DNA from 3 places in the Micromonospora sp. NPDC005206 genome. Region 2 is predicted to be linked to each of the others. Evidence: riboswitches for the same ligand, from Rfam matches in the RefSeq annotation. Region 2 holds a riboswitch; each other region holds the start of a gene.
The links. Region 2 has a riboswitch for cobalamin ahead of ABZU69_RS20210 (acyl-CoA thioesterase). Riboswitches for the same ligand answer to the same signal wherever they lie in the genome.
Positions count from the first base shown of each region.

Region 1: linked by a shared signal. The riboswitch ahead of ABZU69_RS28005 (ABC transporter substrate-binding protein) and the one ahead of ABZU69_RS20210 (acyl-CoA thioesterase) in region 2 are both predicted to bind cobalamin.
Region 3: linked by a shared signal. The riboswitch ahead of cobO (cob(I)yrinic acid a,c-diamide adenosyltransferase) and the one ahead of ABZU69_RS20210 (acyl-CoA thioesterase) in region 2 are both predicted to bind cobalamin.

Region 1 is NZ_JBEXHU010000020.1:78,657-84,172, reverse strand. Features, by position in the region: gene ABZU69_RS28015 (ABC transporter ATP-binding protein) at 1-625, opposite strand, end outside; gene ABZU69_RS28010 (iron ABC transporter permease) at 625-1,722, opposite strand; gene ABZU69_RS28005 (ABC transporter substrate-binding protein) at 1,814-2,749, opposite strand; cobalamin riboswitch at 2,838-2,983, opposite strand; gene ABZU69_RS28000 (M14 family zinc carboxypeptidase) at 3,125-5,002, opposite strand; gene ABZU69_RS27995 (C39 family peptidase) at 5,214-5,516, shown strand, end outside.
Region 2 is NZ_JBEXHU010000012.1:237,342-242,857, forward strand. Features, by position in the region: gene ABZU69_RS20200 (DUF2306 domain-containing protein) at 59-718, shown strand; gene ABZU69_RS20205 (LysE family translocator) at 781-1,407, opposite strand; gene ABZU69_RS20210 (acyl-CoA thioesterase) at 1,411-1,923, opposite strand; cobalamin riboswitch at 2,054-2,268, opposite strand; partial or broken gene ABZU69_RS20215 (RNA polymerase subunit sigma) at 2,648-2,764, shown strand; gene ABZU69_RS20220 (YfbM family protein) at 2,816-3,340, shown strand; gene ABZU69_RS20225 (hypothetical protein) at 3,521-5,113, opposite strand; gene ABZU69_RS20230 (hypothetical protein) at 5,169-5,516, opposite strand, start outside.
Region 3 is NZ_JBEXHU010000001.1:107,923-113,438, forward strand. Features, by position in the region: gene ABZU69_RS00500 (MFS transporter) at 1-914, shown strand, start outside; gene ABZU69_RS00505 (class I SAM-dependent methyltransferase) at 1,067-1,825, shown strand; gene ABZU69_RS00510 (CrcB family protein) at 2,013-2,504, shown strand; gene crcB (fluoride efflux transporter CrcB) at 2,501-2,863, shown strand; gene cobO (cob(I)yrinic acid a,c-diamide adenosyltransferase) at 2,958-3,569, opposite strand; cobalamin riboswitch at 3,718-3,847, opposite strand; gene ABZU69_RS00525 (hypothetical protein) at 4,148-4,483, opposite strand; gene ABZU69_RS00530 (RNA polymerase sigma factor) at 4,610-5,185, shown strand; gene ABZU69_RS00535 (hypothetical protein) at 5,178-5,516, shown strand, end outside.

The DNA.
Region 1 (5,516 bases), on a different contig from region 2:
TGGTGGCGAGCACGGTCAGGCCGTGCTCGCGGCGCAACTGGTCGACCAGCTCCAGCACCTCCTGCTGGTGGCCGATGTCCAGCGCGCTGGTCGGCTCGTCGAGCAGCAGCAGCGTCGCGCCCTGGGCCAGCGCCCGGGCGAGGAAGACCCGCTGCCGTTCACCACCGGAGAGGGTGGCCAGCTCCCGGCGTTGGAAGCCGGTGAGGTCCAACCGGTCGAGCACGTCGTGCACGGCGGCCACGTCCGCGGCGGACTCCCGGCCCAGTGGCGGGATGTAGGGGGTACGCCCGAGCAGCACGTAGTCCAGCACCGACATCCCGGGCGGCACCACCGGGGACTGGGCCACCGTGGCCACCACCCGGGCCCGGTCGCGGCGGCGCAGCGCGGCGCTCGGCGTACCGAACAGGGAGATCGCCCCCGGCGCGGGCAGCAACCCGCCGACGGCGCGCAGCAAGGTCGACTTGCCGGCGCCGTTCGGGCCGATCACGGTGACCCACTCGCCGGCGGCGACGGTGAGGTCGACGCCGGTGAGGATCGGTGTGCCGCCCAGGCTGACGTGCAGCCCCCGCACCTCGACCGCCGGCGCGCGGGCCGCGTCGTCCGGGCCGGCGGCGGGTTCGGGGATCACGTGAGCACCCGGCGGGCGGTACGCAGCACGAGCACGAAGAACGGGCCGCCGAGCAGGGCGGTGACCACCCCGATCGGAATCTCGGCCGGAGCGGCGGCGGTGCGGGCCACCACGTCCGTCAGCGCCAGGAACGCGGCGCCGAACAGCAACGACAGCGGCAGGATCACGCGGTAGCTCGCCCCGGCGAGCAACCGGACGGTGTGCGGCACGATGATGCCGACGAAGCCGATCAGGCCGGTCGCGGAGACCGCCGCGGCGGTGCCCAGCGAGGCGGCCGCGATCAGCAGGTAGCGGGAACGCTGCGGGTGCAGACCGAGGCTCCTCGCCTCGTCGTCGCCGACCGCGAGGACGTCCAGCTCGCGGCGGTGCAGCAGCACCACCACGGTGGTCAGCACGGCGTACGGCAACACCAGCAGCACATCGTGCCAGCCGGCGGTGGCCAGCCGGCCGAGCAGCCAGGAGTAGACCGGCTGGATGCTGTCGGAGTGCCGTTGCAGCAGGTACGTCTGCCCGGCGGAGAGGAACGCGGAGACCGCCACCCCGGCCAGGATCAGCATCGCCGGTGACCGGCTCCGCCCACCGGCGCCGCCGAGAAGGTAGGTCATCGTCACGGCGAGCAGCGAGCCGGCGAACGCGGCCAGCGGGATGGTCAGCGGCAGGCCGGTGATCGCGCCCTGCCGGCCGACGCCGCCGAGGGCGATCACCGCGGTGACCGCGAGCCCCGAGCCGGCTGCCACGCCGAGCAGGTACGGGTCGGCCAGCGGGTTGCGGAACACCCCCTGGTAGCAGCCGCCGGCCAGGGCGAGCAGGCCGCCGACGAGCAGGCCCAGCACCACCCGGGGAAGCCGCAGCTCGGTGACGATGGCGATCTCCCGCTCGGTCAGCCCGCTCTCCAGGTGCACCCCGGGTATCAGGTTGAGCAGCTCGGCGGCGACGCTGCCCGGCGGCAGGCTGATCGGGCCGAGCGACACCCCGGCGACCAGCGCGAGGAGCACCGCGACCACGCCGGCGGCCAGCCAGCGCTTGCGCAGCCCGGCGGGCCGCGACGCGGGTGGCGTCGCGGCCGGCCGGGTGGGTGGCGCCGGGGTGGCCACCAGCGGCTCCCCGGTCACCGAGCCTTCTTCCGTTCGTGACCGCGAGGCTCGCAACCCCGGTTCACTCCTCGCGCTCACCGACGGACGACGGTCACGCGGGCACCTTGGCGACCGCGTCGATGATGACCCGGAGCAGGTCCACGACCCGCGGGCCCCAGCGCGAGGCGATGTCGTCATCCAGCGCGACCACCTGGTTGTTCTTCACCGCGCTCAGCCCGGCCCAGCCGCTGCGCGCCCGGACCGAGTCGGCGTTCTGCTGGCAGCACTTGGAGTCGGCCAGGAAGACGAAGTCCGGGTTGGCCTTGACGATGAACTCCTGGGACAGCTGCGGGTAACCGCCGCTCTTGCCGTCCGCGTCGGCCGGATCCGCGATGTTGGCCAGACCGACCTGGCTGTAGAGCGAGCCCATGAAGGTCTTGCTGGTCACGCTGTACAGCTCCGGGCCCAGCTCGTGGTAGTAGGTGAGCTTCTCGGCGCGCTGCGGCAGGTCCTTGACCAGCTTGGCGATGTCGTCCTTCATCCGGCCGGCGACGTCGGTCGCCTGGTCGGCGTGGCCGGTCAGCGTGCCCAGCTCGGCGATCTGCCGGTACGAGTCGTCCAGGGTGACCGCCGCGGGGGTGAGGTAGACCGGGATCTTCAGCTTGCCGAGCTGGTCGACGATCTTGTTGGTGTCGTTCGCGAGCACCACCAGGTCGGGGCCCTTACCGGCGATCGCCTCGGCGTTGGGCTGGAAGCCGGACAGGTCGCTCTTGGGCGCGTCGGCCGGATAGTTGGACTGGTCGTCGACCGCGCTCACCTGCGGGCCGGCGCCGATGGCGAAGAGCATCTCGGTGGCGGTGGGCGAGAGCGAGAGGATCTTCTCGGGGCGCTTGTCGAGCGTGAGCGAGCCGACCGTCACCGGGTAGCTGGCGGCCGCGGAGCTGCCGCTCGCGGTCGGCTCGTCGGCGGTCTTCTCCGCGCACGCGCCCAGGGCGAGTGCGGCGACCGCGAGGGTCGCGGCGAAGAGCCGGGGGGTACGTCTGAACATGGGACCTCCTGTCGGTCGAGGAGTGTGGTGCTTCGCCGACAGGGACTTTCGTACGCCCGCCCACGAGGCGCCCTTCCTCGAGAGCGCGTGTCGCGACCGATCCGCAGGCGACCTGGCTCGTCCCCGCCGTCAGGACGGGGCATCACAGTTGCGGGACAGCGCCGGTTTCGCACCGGCTTCGCTGCGGAGTGGTCGCTAAGACGGTAGCGCACCGCCTGGACGTGCCGGATCGATCAAGGGCCAATCGCCGCGTGTCGATCACCTTGGCCCCGGGAAGGTGGGGCGAGATGACCGACCGACGGCGATATGTCGCGCATCGCGGGGGTCAGAAACGGGTGGTGGGGCCCCGCAGGGGCGGAACGGGGCCCCATCCGATCAGGAGGCGCTGATGGTGACGTTGTCCACAGCCGCCTCCACGAGGCTGGCGCCGGAGGCGTCCGCCACCTCGATGAGGATGCGCACCGACTGGCCGGCGTACGGGGTGAGGTTGAGGTTCGCCACCGCCCAGCTGCCGTTGCGGTTGCTCGCCGCGCCGGCCTGGGTGAGCAGCGCCGTGGTGCCACCGTTGTGCACCACGCTCACCCGCAGGTAGTCCGCCGACGAGGCGTTCGAGCCGTGCGCCAGGTACCAGGCCAGCGAGAGGGTCAGCGTGCCGGTCGACGGCAGCGTCACCGCCGGGGACCGGGCGCTGGTCACCCCGCCGTCGACGTCGTGGTCACCCGCCGCCGAACCGGCGAGCCGACCGGTGACCAGGTCGTTGGCGCCGGCGTACGGGGTGAGCTGCTTGGCCCCGGAGGAGGTGGTCGCCTGGGCGGCACCCCGTTCCCAGGCCCCGAGGGTCGCGGTGTCGGTGCCGGACGGGTTGATGGTCCAGCCGGTCGCGGTCTCGAAGGTGTCCGACCAGACCGTGGTGCCGCCACCACCGCCGCAGTACTGCGCCTGCTTGCCGATCGCCCGGTACGGGCAGTCGGCGTACTCGCTGAGCATCAGCACCGCCTCCCGGTTGCGGGAGGTCTGTGCGGGGATCACCTCGTCGGGCGGGTAGAAACCACCGCCGCCGGACGATCCTGGATACATCTCGAAGGTGTACGCCCAGATGCCGTGGGTGGCCCACATCCAGTCGATGCTGTCCCCGTCGGTGATGTAGAGGTCGCTGGACTGCTCCGGGGTGTAGTTGTTGGTGGCCGCCATCTGCTGGCCGATGGTGGCGAAGGTGTTGTACTGGTCGGCGCTCATCCCCGGCCCGGTGTTCGCGGTCGTGTAGCCGTACGGCCAGAGCACCAGCTGCGAGTAGGTGTGGAAGTCGATGTTGGCCTTGATCTGCTGCGTTCCGCCGACGACCCGGCTGTTGACGAAGTTGCGCAGTGCCTGCGTCTCGGGCGCGGAGAACGCCGACGGTCCACGGTAGGTCTCGGACGAGGTGGAGCCGGACGAGCCGCCGCAGCAACCCCAGTTGTAGGACCAGTTGCGGTTCAGGTCGGTGCCGACGTTGGAGGAGCCGCTGTTGGGCTGCCGGTTCTTGCGCCAGGACCGGTACGACCCGGTGGCGATGTCGTACTCGCTACCGTCCGGGTTGACCGTCGGCACGATCCAGATCTCCCGGCCGTTGACGATGTTGGTGATCCGGGAGTCGGAGCCGTAGCTGTCGGTGAAGAGGTTGAGCAGGTAGATCGCCATCTCGACGGTCAGGTGCTCGCGGGCGTGCTGCTGGGCGTTGAAGAGGAGTTCCGGCTCGCTCTCGTCGGTGCCCACGTTGTCGGAGATCTTCACGGCCATCAGGTCGCGGCCCTCGTACGACGAACCAATGCTGATCTTGCGGGCGATCGCCGGATGGTCGGCGACGACCTGGTTCACGACGGCGGTCAGTTCCGCGTAGTCGTGGTAGTTGGAGTCGGCGGGCGGGAAGGCCAGTGTGCCCATCTCTCCGGCGCCGCGCTCGGCGTTCGGCGGCGGGGCGAGCGGTTCGAGTCGGAAGCCGAGCTTGCCGATCTCGGCGGCCTCACCCGCGGTGGCCGAGACGTGCAGCACGCCGTGTTCGGAGTAGTCGATGGCGGCCCCGGTGCGGGCCACCGCATTGCGGTCGGCGACGGTCCGGGGGCCGAGCACCCGGTAGCCGGCGGCGGCCGGCTCGGCGGTCCGGTCCGGCGCCGGCCGCGCGAAGACCGGCCCGGTGGCGACGGTGACGATTCCCAGCCCGGTGACGACGGCGAGCACCAGGACGCGGCGGAGAGGGATGGGCGTGCGGAGGGCCATGGACTACCTCCTCGAAGGGCGGGAGAACCCGCTCGGTGGAGGACACTTCACCACCTGTCACATGGTCATATCAATATCCGTCGCTGCCTCTTGCATCCCAGGCGGATCATCGCGGCGGCAATGATTTTCCATCCGTCGACATCTGGCGAAACTTCCTTCCGGCGGCGACACTGACCAGCAACGATGTCCCTCTCGACACCGCGGAGCCCCCATGGCCAGATCCCGTTTACGCACGGCCGCCCTCGCCGGCGTCACCGCGCTCGCCCTGCTCACCACCGTCGCACCCGCGGCAGCCGCCGCACCACTCACCGGCGGCCGACCGCCCGCAACCGCCCACGACGAGCAGATCACCTTCCAGGACTGGTCCGGGCCCGCCGACTGGCACCGGGGCAGCCGGGCCGGCACCCGCGTGGTGCCCGGCGCCCGATCGGGCGTCACGCTGGCCCGCCCGGCCGGCACCACCGAGTACGCCGACCCGCACACCGGCGTCACCCGCAGCTGGGAGTACGGCACC
Region 2 (5,516 bases):
CCGATTGCGGCCCATGTGCCGATGAGCCGGGGCGGGTGCCGCGTCCACCATCGATGGCATGACGATGCGCGAGTGGCGGCTACCGGCCGCGTTGATCCTGCTGGGCCTGATACCGATGATCGCTGGTGCGGGACGGCTCACCGAGCTGGGCACCGGACCGGAGGTCACCCCGGCGAACGCTCGCTTCGTCGCCGACCCGCTGCCGGTGGTGCTGCACATCGTCGGCGCGGTGGTCTACACGACTCTCGGAGCCTTCCAGTTCGTACCCGGCCTGCGCCGTCGCCGCTGGCACCGCCTCGCCGGCCGGGTGCTTGTCCCCTGCGGACTGACGGTCGCGCTCTCCGGCGTCTGGATGGCGTTCGCGTACGACCTTCCGGCCCATGACAACGACGTGCTCGCCGGCATGCGGCTCGTCTTCGGCTCGGCCATGGCCGGCTCGATCCTGCTCGGCCTCGCCGCCGCGCTACGCCGGCACTTCGCCCAGCACCGCCGCTGGATGGTGCGCGGCTACGCGATCGGCCTCGGCGCCGGCACCCAGGCGTTCACGCACGCGCCGTACCTTGTCGCGACCGGCGAACAGCCCGATGGGAACGTTCGCGCCGGCCTGGTGCTCGCCGGTTGGTTGATCAACCTTGCCGTGGCCGAGTGGTACCTGCGTCGTCCGGCCCGCGCAACGTCGTCTCGACCGGCTCGTCAGCCGCGTGCTGCTGCCCGATGACATCGTCCGACGGCGACCCCGGGGACGACGAGCCGAATCCGCCGGCCACTTGGCTGCCGCCGCTACGAGCCGACCGCCAGTCGTAGTCCGAGCGCGACGAACGCGACCGCGCAGACTCGGTTGATCCGCCGCGGCCAGCGGCCGTCGGCGAGGCGGCCGGCGAGTCGCCCGGCGCCCGCGCCCAAGGCGATGTCGACCGTGAGCTGCACCGTGACGAACAGCGCGCCAAGGAGCACCAGCTGGGCGGTGGTGTTGCCCGCCGCCGGATCGACGAACTGGGGCAGGAACGCCACGCTGAACAAAATCATCTTGGGGTTGAGCAGGTTGGTGACCAGTCCACGCAGGAAGGCGCGCCCGGCACGACCACCGGGCTGCGACGCATCGGAAGCCGAAGTGCCGGCGCCACGCAGGGCCTGCACCGCGAGGATGATCAGGTATGCCGCGCCAAGCCAGCGGATTGCCGTGAACAGCACCGGCGAGGCTGAGATCACCGCGGCGAGACCGCAGACGACCGCCGCCACATGCACCGCCTCCCCCGCGGCGACGCCGAGCGCGGCCACCACCCCGGCGCGAGTGCCGTAGCGGGTGGCGTTGGCCAGCACGAACATCATGTCCGGGCCGGGAGTCACCATGAGGACGACGATCGCGGCCAGGTAGCCGGCCAATGCCGGCACGGAGAGGCCGAGCACGTCTCAGCCCTCCCCGGCGCCGTCAAGCAGCGCCCGCCTCAGAGTCAACCGGTGCTCCCGGCGGATCTCCGCCTCTCGGTACCGGCGCCGGTCTCCGTCGGTTTCCGGCAGCAGCGGCGGCACCGTACGCGGCTGGCCGTTGTCATCGATGGCGACCATCACCAGGTGCGCGGTGGCCACGTCGGTGGGCGGCACCGCCCGGTCCCACCGGTCAGCGGTCACCTTGACCGCAACCTCCATCGAGCTGCGCCCGGCCCACGTGATGCGAGCGTCCACATGGACCACGTCGCCAACCCGGACCGCCCGGAGAAACGCGGTCTCGTCGATGGCGGCGGTGACGGCCGGTCCGTCGGAATGGCGGGCGGCGACCACCCCGGCGACGGAGTCGATGAGGTTGAGGATCCGGCCACCGTGCACCGTACCCATGAGGTTGGTGTGGTGCTGATCCATGATCTGCGACAGGGTCAGGTGTGACGCCGACGGCGCTCGGCCGGCGATCGTGGCGGTGTCGTGCACAGCGGTAGTCCGTCCCTCGGGAAACCACACCGTCGGAACGCGGACACACGCTGACGAGCACGCACCCACGCACAGCGCGCGCGGCACGTCACCCGCCCAGCCCACCCGCGAGGCCGACGGCAGCGCACACGGTTGTGTACGCGGCACGGGCAGGTCTTCGGACTCGCGGGCATGGCCGGCTGCGCCGGTCTCCTACTGGCCGTCGCTTCCCAGGCCTCTGGCCCAGTGCTGATGACGGCGGTCGTTCCCACTCACCGCTGCGGGGCAGTCCCGGACTCACACCGGGTTCCCTCTTACGACGCCCAGCCAGTCACGACCGGGCGAACCAGCGCCGTCAGGAGCATAGCGGGTCCGCGACGCAGCCCAACCAACGCGACCGCGAGGCAGAGCGGGCGTCGTCATCCACATGATGAAGATATTCAAATTCGTGGTCTTCTTTGACCGCACGCAACTGCCCCTCGTCCTGGGCGTCGACCACCACGTACCTGGCGCGTACGCCGCGGCCGCGCCGCCACCGGCGCAGACCCGGGCAGCGACCAGGCCATTCGAGGTGTCGCTGACCGGCACCGGGTTGATCCAGCGACACCATTCGCGCGTACCGGTGACCGGGGGCCGCGAAAGGCGTCCCGTACGCTCACCCGAACACCTACTACAACCCGTCGTATTGTTTGGCCGCGGATGTCGTAGCCCTTGACGCCGGCGGCACCGGACACGGAGGTACCAGGTGACGGATGGTGACGAAATTACCGCGTGGGCCCTCGCGGCGGGTCGGGGCGACCATGACGCGGCAGCTCGGTTCATCCGCGCCACGCAGCAGCAGGTCCGGCGTTTCCTCGCCGCGCCCGCTGTTGCGGGAACTGTCGCAGCCGGATTCTAGGCTGGCGTCGTGAGCATGAACGGCAACTGGATGCGCGTTTCCCCGGACGAACTGGAATGTGCCAGGACCAACCTCGGCTGGGCCTACGAGATCGCGATGACGGAACGGGACGACAACTCCGGACGCTGGACCGCCACCGACAAGGCATGGAACGGGCTCGACTTCCTACTCGACCGGCTTGGCTTCGGGATTCCGCTGGTCCTGGGAGCCGAGAGGTTCGTGGAGTTGCCAGACGTCGAACCCGACAGCGACGAGATGTTCGACTTCCTCGAAAACCTCGAGGACGACTGGGGCTACGGGCCGCCCTCCTATCTGACACCGGTCCAGGTAGCGGGTGCTGCCTCGCAACTGGCCGCACTCACCGAAGACGATCTCATCCGCGGCGTCGACCCGCAGGAGTTGAAGCGCGCCGAGATTTACCCTGGAACCTGGGAAAAACCCGGCGAGCTGGCGTGGGTGGCGCACTATCTGCCAGGCGCCCGAAGCTTCTTCGCCGCAGCCGCCAAAGACGGCGATGCGGTGATCTGCTGGCTCGACTGAACGCACGCTCATCGGCATAGGGTGCGTCAGGGCCAGTCACGTGACGGCGATAGCCGACCCCTTCGGGTCCGCCGAAGAGGTCACCGCAGCGGATGCGCTGGTCATGGCGCGGTGGTCTTCGGCGGCCCCGTCGGCGCGGCAACCCCGACAACCATGCCCTGATGTCCGCACCGGCTGGGATCACATCAAGGTTGTCGAGTTGTTGAGGCGGTACTCCATCCACGCCACCGAGACTTCCACGCCGCCCGGTAGCGCGTATCGGCCCAGTTCCACGCGCCAGGCATCCTCCAGGTTGGTGGATATCCGGGGGCCGATGACGTCGGGTCTGGTGTCCGCGAATTGACGGAGGACACGGCGGGGAAGAGTGATCTTCCCTCGCCCGCGCAGGGTCGACTCGCCGACATCCCGGCACACCAGGTAGTCGAGATTCGGCTGGGCCCCGATCTCCTTCGCTCCCCCGCGGGCGGGAGCTAGGCCCGTCACCGCGAGTGCGTCCATGAAGGCGATCAGGGGTGCGGCGAGACCGTCGTCGGTGCCCGCGGCCCGCCAGGAGAACCAGAGTGGGATGCGGTCATTCCCCTCGTGTCGAACGAGCATGGTCGGCCCGGTGAGGACCTGATAGTCGCCTGCGCGGTCAGTCAGGCCGGTGAGCTTGTCAAGGCCGGGCTTGCCATTGCCGTTTCCCGTCACCAGCGGCAGGATCTCGGGGAGCAACTCCTGCGGAGCACTGGTCCGGCCCTCCATGTCGTCCCCGCCCGCCGATCGGACACGACGGCGCAGGTCGCTCTCGAACTCCTGGGTTCCTCCGGGTGGGAGCCGGTTGACGGCGAGTTGCAGGTGGATGAAGGCGAGGTCGTCCAGCGAGATGATCGAGCAGGCCAGCACGCCCAGTTCGGGGAACTCGCGAAGGTACGACATGATCGCGCTGGTCGATCCGACGCGGGCGGGTCCGACGAAGGTGATGGGCAGGGAACACCGCGGTTCCACGTCGTCCCATCGGGCCCGGGCCGCGTACTTCTCGGCCCTCGACCGGTCGTGCGGGCGGACCAGATACCAGTTGCCTTGCCGGTGGCCCGGCCGGATGTCGGCCCGCCAGAACCCGTAACCGCGTTTGCCGGCGAACTCCGCGAACGCCTCGGAGAGCTTGAGGCGCCGTTCGGCGCCGGCACGTCGGAGCGCCATGGCGAAACGCACCGCGACGACGGACGGTACCGGCCATTCCCCGTCGTCGGGCCGAGCGGGCAGCTGAACCGGGCCCTGCACGGACAGTAGAGGTGCCTTGTGCTCGGCGGCGATCCTCGATACCTCCGCGATCAACTCGGCGATCGCCCGACTCTGGAAGCTCGACCGCCGGGTGGTCTTCTCCTGAATCAGGATGAGGCCCTCGAACTTCTGCCCCGACTCGTAGATGAAGGTCGGGTTGGGCCACGCGGTGCCCTGGAAGACCCACGAGTCGGACGACCGGTCATCGACTCTGAGTGCCACCGGAAGATCGCTGCCCCGGCGCCGACGCTGCATACCCTGCGGGAGTGCGCCGACGTACGTCCCGATGACCAGCCCGACCCCGTGCGCGGCGGCGGAGAGGGTCTCGCGCGGAGTCTGGCCCGGTGGTGGCGGCGCTTCGCGGCTGCCGTTCGCCACGCCATGGTCGGGTTGCGGTAGCGGAGACCGGCCGGCAGCAACCCGGTCGTCGAACAGGTCACGAAGGTAGCCGCCCCGATCCAGGACGTGGTGCACCTCGAAGTTCACCTGCATCAGGGACTGCCTCGCCATCAGAAATCCAGCTCGGGCGAGATCGGCCAACGCGGCGGGGGAGGCTTCTTCTTCGTCACTCATGATGCCATCCAGTCGATTGGAAAACGGCGTCCGTCGGCACTGGCTTGGCGGCCGGCGTAAGAAGCCATCTCGGAGCGGACAGGCGCGCGGGTGCGAGGTCGCGGTGCTTGGCAAGGCGCCGGTGCAGGATTGCCGCCGCCAGAAGCGGAAGCGCCGTCGTCAGGGCGAGCATCCCGCCCAGCGCGGAGCCGTGGACGTCGGTGGCGATGACCGCGGAGGCTCCCACGGCCGACGCGATGGACAGGTGCGCCAGGCGCCGGGACTGTCGTCGAAGGTGCCCGAGAATCGTGTGTCGCATCGGGAGGTCGAGCCTCGTGTAGAGGAATCCGGGCACCAGCAG
Region 3 (5,516 bases), on a different contig from region 2:
CCGGCCGGATCGTCGCCGCGCTCTGCCACGGCGCGTTCTTCGGCATCGGCGCCGTGGTGGCCGCCGGACTGGTCGCGCCGGCCCGCCGGGCCGGCGCCATCGCGCTGATGTTCGCCGGGCTGACCATCGCGAACGTGCTCGGCGTCCCCTTCGGCACCCTCCTCGGCCAGCACGTCGGCTGGCGTTCGACGTTCTGGGCGATCACCGGCATCGGGGTGGTCGCGCTGATCGGGCTGGCCCTGCTCATCCCCGGCCGCGGCACCGTCGACGCCCAACGCCCGGCCGGTGGGCTGCGCGGCGAACTGCGGGCCTTCACCCACCCGCAGGTCTGGCTCTCCCTGGTGATCACCGTGCTGGGCTTCGGCGGCATGTTCGGCGCGTTCACCTACATCGCCTACACGCTCACCGAGGTCAGCGGCTTCGCCACCAGCGCGGTGCCATGGCTGCTGGTCCTCTTCGGCGTAGGGCTCTTCGTCGGAAACCTCCTCGGCGGCCGGGCGGCGGACGTGTCGCTGTCGCGCACCCTGATCACCGTCCTGGCCGTACTCACCGTGGTGCTCGTCGGGTTCGCCCTGACCGCGTCGAGCCCGGTGCTGACCGTCGCCTCGCTGGTGCTGATGGGCGCGTTCGGCTTCGCGACCGTCCCGCCGCTGCAGATGCGGATCATGCGGTACGCGCACCAGGCGCCCACCCTCGCGTCGGGCGCGAACATCGCGGCGTTCAACCTCGGCAACGCGCTGGGCGCCTGGGTCGGCGGGGTGACCATCGCCGCCGGGCTCGGCTACACCGCACCGATCTGGGCCGGCGCCGCGCTCACCCTGGCCGGCCTCGGTGTCCTACTCGGGGCGCTCCGGCTGGCCCGCCGCAGCGGGGCGCCGACGGCCGACGCGGACCTGGCACCGACCGCGGCCTGACCCGCGGCGGCAGTCGCGCGAGAGGAGAGCCGGGCCGCGCGGATGACCGACCCGGCTCCCCTGTGATCATCGCTCTGCCATGTTCTCGCAATTGCAAGTTATGTGCAACAAGGTCTGGACAAGTGTCTCGTTCGGTAACTAGCCTGATCCATATGACTCCTTACATCACGGATCCGTCGGCGTGGCAGGAGAGCTGGGACCGCCAGCAGGAGGCGTACCTACCGGACCGGGAGCACCGGTTCGCCGCCATGCTCGACGCCGTCGACGCGGTCCGCGACGGCCGGCCGCCGCGCGTGCTCGACCTGGCCGGCGGCACCGGCACCATCTCGCTGCGGGCGTTGACGCGTTTCCCCACCGCCGAGGTGACCCTGCTGGACCTCGACCCGGCGCTGCTGGCCATCGCCCGCGCCTCGCTGAACGACCGGGCCACCGTCGTCACCGCCGACCTCGGCGCCCCCGAATGGCGATCCGCCCTGCCTCACGACGAGTACGACGCCGTGCTCACCGCCACCGCGTTGCACTGGCTGCCGGCCGAGCGGCTCGGCCGGCTCTACGGCGAGGTCCGCGATCTGCTGCGGCCGGGCGGGATCTTCGTCAACGCCGACCACATGCCCGACGACACCCTGCCGGAGCTGACCAAGCGGCTGCTCGACCGGGCGCGGGACCGGCGGGCCGCCCGGTACGCCGCCGGGTCCGTGCTGTCGTGGTCGGACTGGTGGGACCGGGCCGGCGCCGATCCGGTGCTCGCCCCGCTGGTCGCCGAGCGGCACGCCATCTACCCGACCGGGCACAGCCCCGAGTGGAACCCCCCGGCCTCCTGGCACCTGGCCGCGCTGACCGCGGCCGGCTTCAGCGAGGTCGGCACGGTGTGGCGCGGCGGCACGGACGCCGCGGTCGCCGGGGTGCGCTGACCCACCAGCCCCGCCGGCCGGCGTCTGCCGCGCCGGTCGGCCCGGCGCTCGGTGGGTGGACGATATGCTGACGCCGGAGCAGGAGCGCTCCCGGCGGTGGGGCCCGCCGTCCCGGGGACACCGGGAGAACCGCGACGCCGCTCGCCAACGGTCCCTGCCAGTGACACCGTGCTGGTGGGGAGGCATCATGTCCGGACCGCTCGACCCGCGTACCGACCCCGACGTCGACCTGCGCGTCCCCGTCGACCGTGGCGAGCTGAAGGCTCATCCCGCGGCGGTGCTCGCGGCGATCGCGGCGGGCGGGGTGCTCGGCGCGCTGGCCCGGGCCGGCCTGCAACACGCCCTCCCCCACGCGCGGACCGGTTTCCCGTGGGCGACCTTCGGCATCAACCTGACCGGCTGCCTGCTGATCGGCGTCCTGATGGCGGTGCTCGGGCACGTCGGCGGCGGTCGACCGCTGGTCCGCCCGTTCCTCGGGGTCGGGGTGCTCGGCGGGTTCACCACCTTCTCCACCTACGCCGTGGACGTGCAGCAGGCGGTGGTCGCGGGCGCCCCGGTCAGCGCGCTGGCGTACCTGGCCGCGACGGTGCTCGGCGCCCTGGTCGCGGTGTGGCTGGGTGACGCCGCCGCCGCTCGACTGCTCGACCGGGACCGCGACGACGGGCGGGCCGTCCGGTGACCGTGCTGCTCATCGTGCTCGGGGCGGCCGTCGGCGCGCCGCTGCGCTACCTCACCGACCGGGCCGTGCAGGCCCGGCACCACTCGGCGTTCCCGTGGGGGACGTTGACCGTCAACGTGTTCGGATCGCTGCTGCTCGGCGTACTCGTCGGGCTGCCGGCCGGCCCGGCGGTCAGCGCGCTGCTCGGCACCGGCTTCTGCGGCGCGCTGACCACCTACTCCACCTTCAGCTACGAGACGCTGCGGCTGACCAGGACCGGCAACCGGCTCCTCGCGCTGGCCAACGTGCTGGGCAGTGTGACCGCCGGGCTCGCCGCCGCGACCGTCGGCTACGTCCTCGCCCGGGCCCTGACCGGCTGACCCGTTCCCGGCCAGCGGAGACCGCTGCGGCCGTCCGGGCCGGCGCGGTCGTCGCCCATCGGGCGGGGCAGCGGCCACGACTCGGCGGCGGCGCTCACCACTCGATGCCCTTCTGGCCCTTCTGGCCGGCGTCCATCGGGTGCTTGACCTTGGTCAGCTCGGCCACCAGGTCGGCGGCGGCCACCAGGCGCGGGTCGGCGTCCCGGCCGGTGATGACCACGTGTTGGAAGCCGGGACGGTCGGCCAGGGTGGCCACCACCTCGTCGACGTCCACCCAGCCCCACGTCATCGGGTAGGTGAACTCGTCCAGCACATACAGCCCGTAGCGCTCGGCGGCCAGGTCGCGTTGGATCTGCCGCCAACCCTCCAGGGCGTCCGCGGCGTGATCGGCGTCGCCGCCACGCTGGATCCAGGACCAGCCCTCGCCCATCTTGTGCCACGCCACCGGCGCGCCGTGACCGGTGCGCTCGTGCACCTCGCCGAGGGCCCGGAAGGCGTTCTCCTCCCCCACCCGCCACTTGGCGCTCTTGACGAACTGGAACACCCCGACCGGCAGGCCGGCTGCCCACGCCCGCAGCGCCAGCCCGAAGGCGGCGGTGGACTTTCCCTTCATCTGTCCGGTGTGGACCATCAGCAGCGGCCGGTGACGTCGCTGCCGGGTGGTCAAACCGTCGGCGGGCACCGTGCTCGGCTTTCCCTGCGGCATCAGGCGGTACGACCGGGGCCGGGTGCGGCGGTGGGTGCGGCGGAGCGCCCGCCGAGCGGATCATGACGGTGTCCGTCAATGAAAGAGACGCCGTGCGTCATCGGGTCCTCCTCGGGTGTCCACGCCCTGGGGTACATCCCGACGGCCGAAGTATCCTGGCTTCCGAATCGACGCTCTCCCCCGGCCTTCCAACCGCAGACACGCGGCCGTGACTCACGAGGGGGGATCGCTCCCCGGTGACAGTGGCGGGACCGCGTCGGAATCACACCGACTTCCTTCACTGCCGTCAGGCCGCGAATGCTGCCACACCCGTCCGTCGCCGGTCAACGCCGACCCCGGCCTGGCCAGGCGAATGACTCTCATCGATATCTGGCGGTTGAGGCGTGCTCGGACGCCGCATCGGAACGCCCCGGGTCAATGCGACGCGTCCTTTGCTCTGCTTCAGCCAGCGCAACAGTGACGACGCCTTTTCGTTGCGCCCGGGTAAGCAGAGCAAAGGGTGCGCACACGTCCTCTGGCCTGCCCCGATCGCCCGGTGGGACGGCGGCTCACGGCCACCTCGACGGACGCGGCCACGCTCACCGGGCGTGGCGTTCCGGGTGGGCACGGCTCCAGGTGCGCATCCGTTCCGGGTAGCCGGTGCGGGCCGCCTCGTACAGCGGCACCGCGTGCTTGCGGGCGATGGCGCCCGCCGCACGCGGGGTGCCGGTACGGCGACGGATCCACTCGCCGTCGTGGGCGATCGCCACCACCGTGGTGTCGGTGGCGGTGGTCTCCGGCTCCAGGTAGAACTCCACCCCCCGCCGGCTGGCGATGAACGCCTCGAGCGCGGCGAGGTCGTCCCGGGTCGCCTCCCGGTCCAGCTTCGTGGGGGTCGCCTCGGCGCCCCGGGCCCGCCGACTGAACCAGCCCATGACCGACTCCTCTCCTCGACGCCCATCCAGTGCACCACCGTTTCCTGGCAATACGCTGCACGCCGGGTGAGAGTGGGCTGACCGAGCCGCGGCTGGAACCCGCAGCGCGTGAGCGGTGTCATGAAGGTGACCCAACCGGAGGTACCCCTGGACGACGACGTGCTCGTCACCCGCGCTCGGGCAGGTGACCTGGAGGCGTACGACCTCCTGGTCGCCCGGCACACCGCGTCCGCGTACCGGACGGCGGTGCTACTCGGCGCGGGCTCGGACTCCGAGGACGTCATCCAGGAGGCCTTCGTGAAGGGGTACCGAAAGCTCTCCCGCTACCGGGCGGAGTCGTCGTTCCGCTCGTGGCTGCTGGCGATCGTCGCCAACGAGACCCGCAACCTGCACCGGTCACGCACCCGCCGCGACGGCCTCGTCCTGCGGGCCGCGGCGGCGAACCCGGCTTCGGAGATCGCCGAGGACGACGCGGTCGGCGCGGTCCTCGCCGGGGAGCGCCGCGCCGTGCTGGTGGACGCTCTGCGCCAACTGCCGGTACGCGACCGTGAGGTGATCGTCTGCCGGTTCTTCCTCGATCTCAGCGAGGAGGAGACGGTGGCGACGTTGGGCTGGCCGCGGGGCACGGTGAAGTCGCGGACGTCCCGGGCATTGGCGAAGCTCCGCGGCTTGCTCGACCGCGAGGAGGTCCGGAGTGGATGACCTCGAGAGGGAGCTGCGTGGCCTCTCCACCTGGCTGGAGACACCCGACGCGCCCGACGTGACCACGCGCGTACGCGCTCGGCTCACCGAGCCCCCGTCCCGGCGGCGTCGGTGGCGCGCCTACGCGGCGGCGGCGCTCGTCGCCCTGCTCGTGGCGGTGCTGCCACCGGGACGGGCGGCCCTCGCCGACGCCGTCGCGGGGCTGCTGCGCTTCGCCGGAGTCACCGTTGTCACGTCGCCCGACCCGGTGCTGCCCACCGGCACCCCGTCGCCGTTGCCCGCGCAGCGAACCGCGGCCCTGGATGAGGCGCAACGGGCGGTGCGCTTCCCG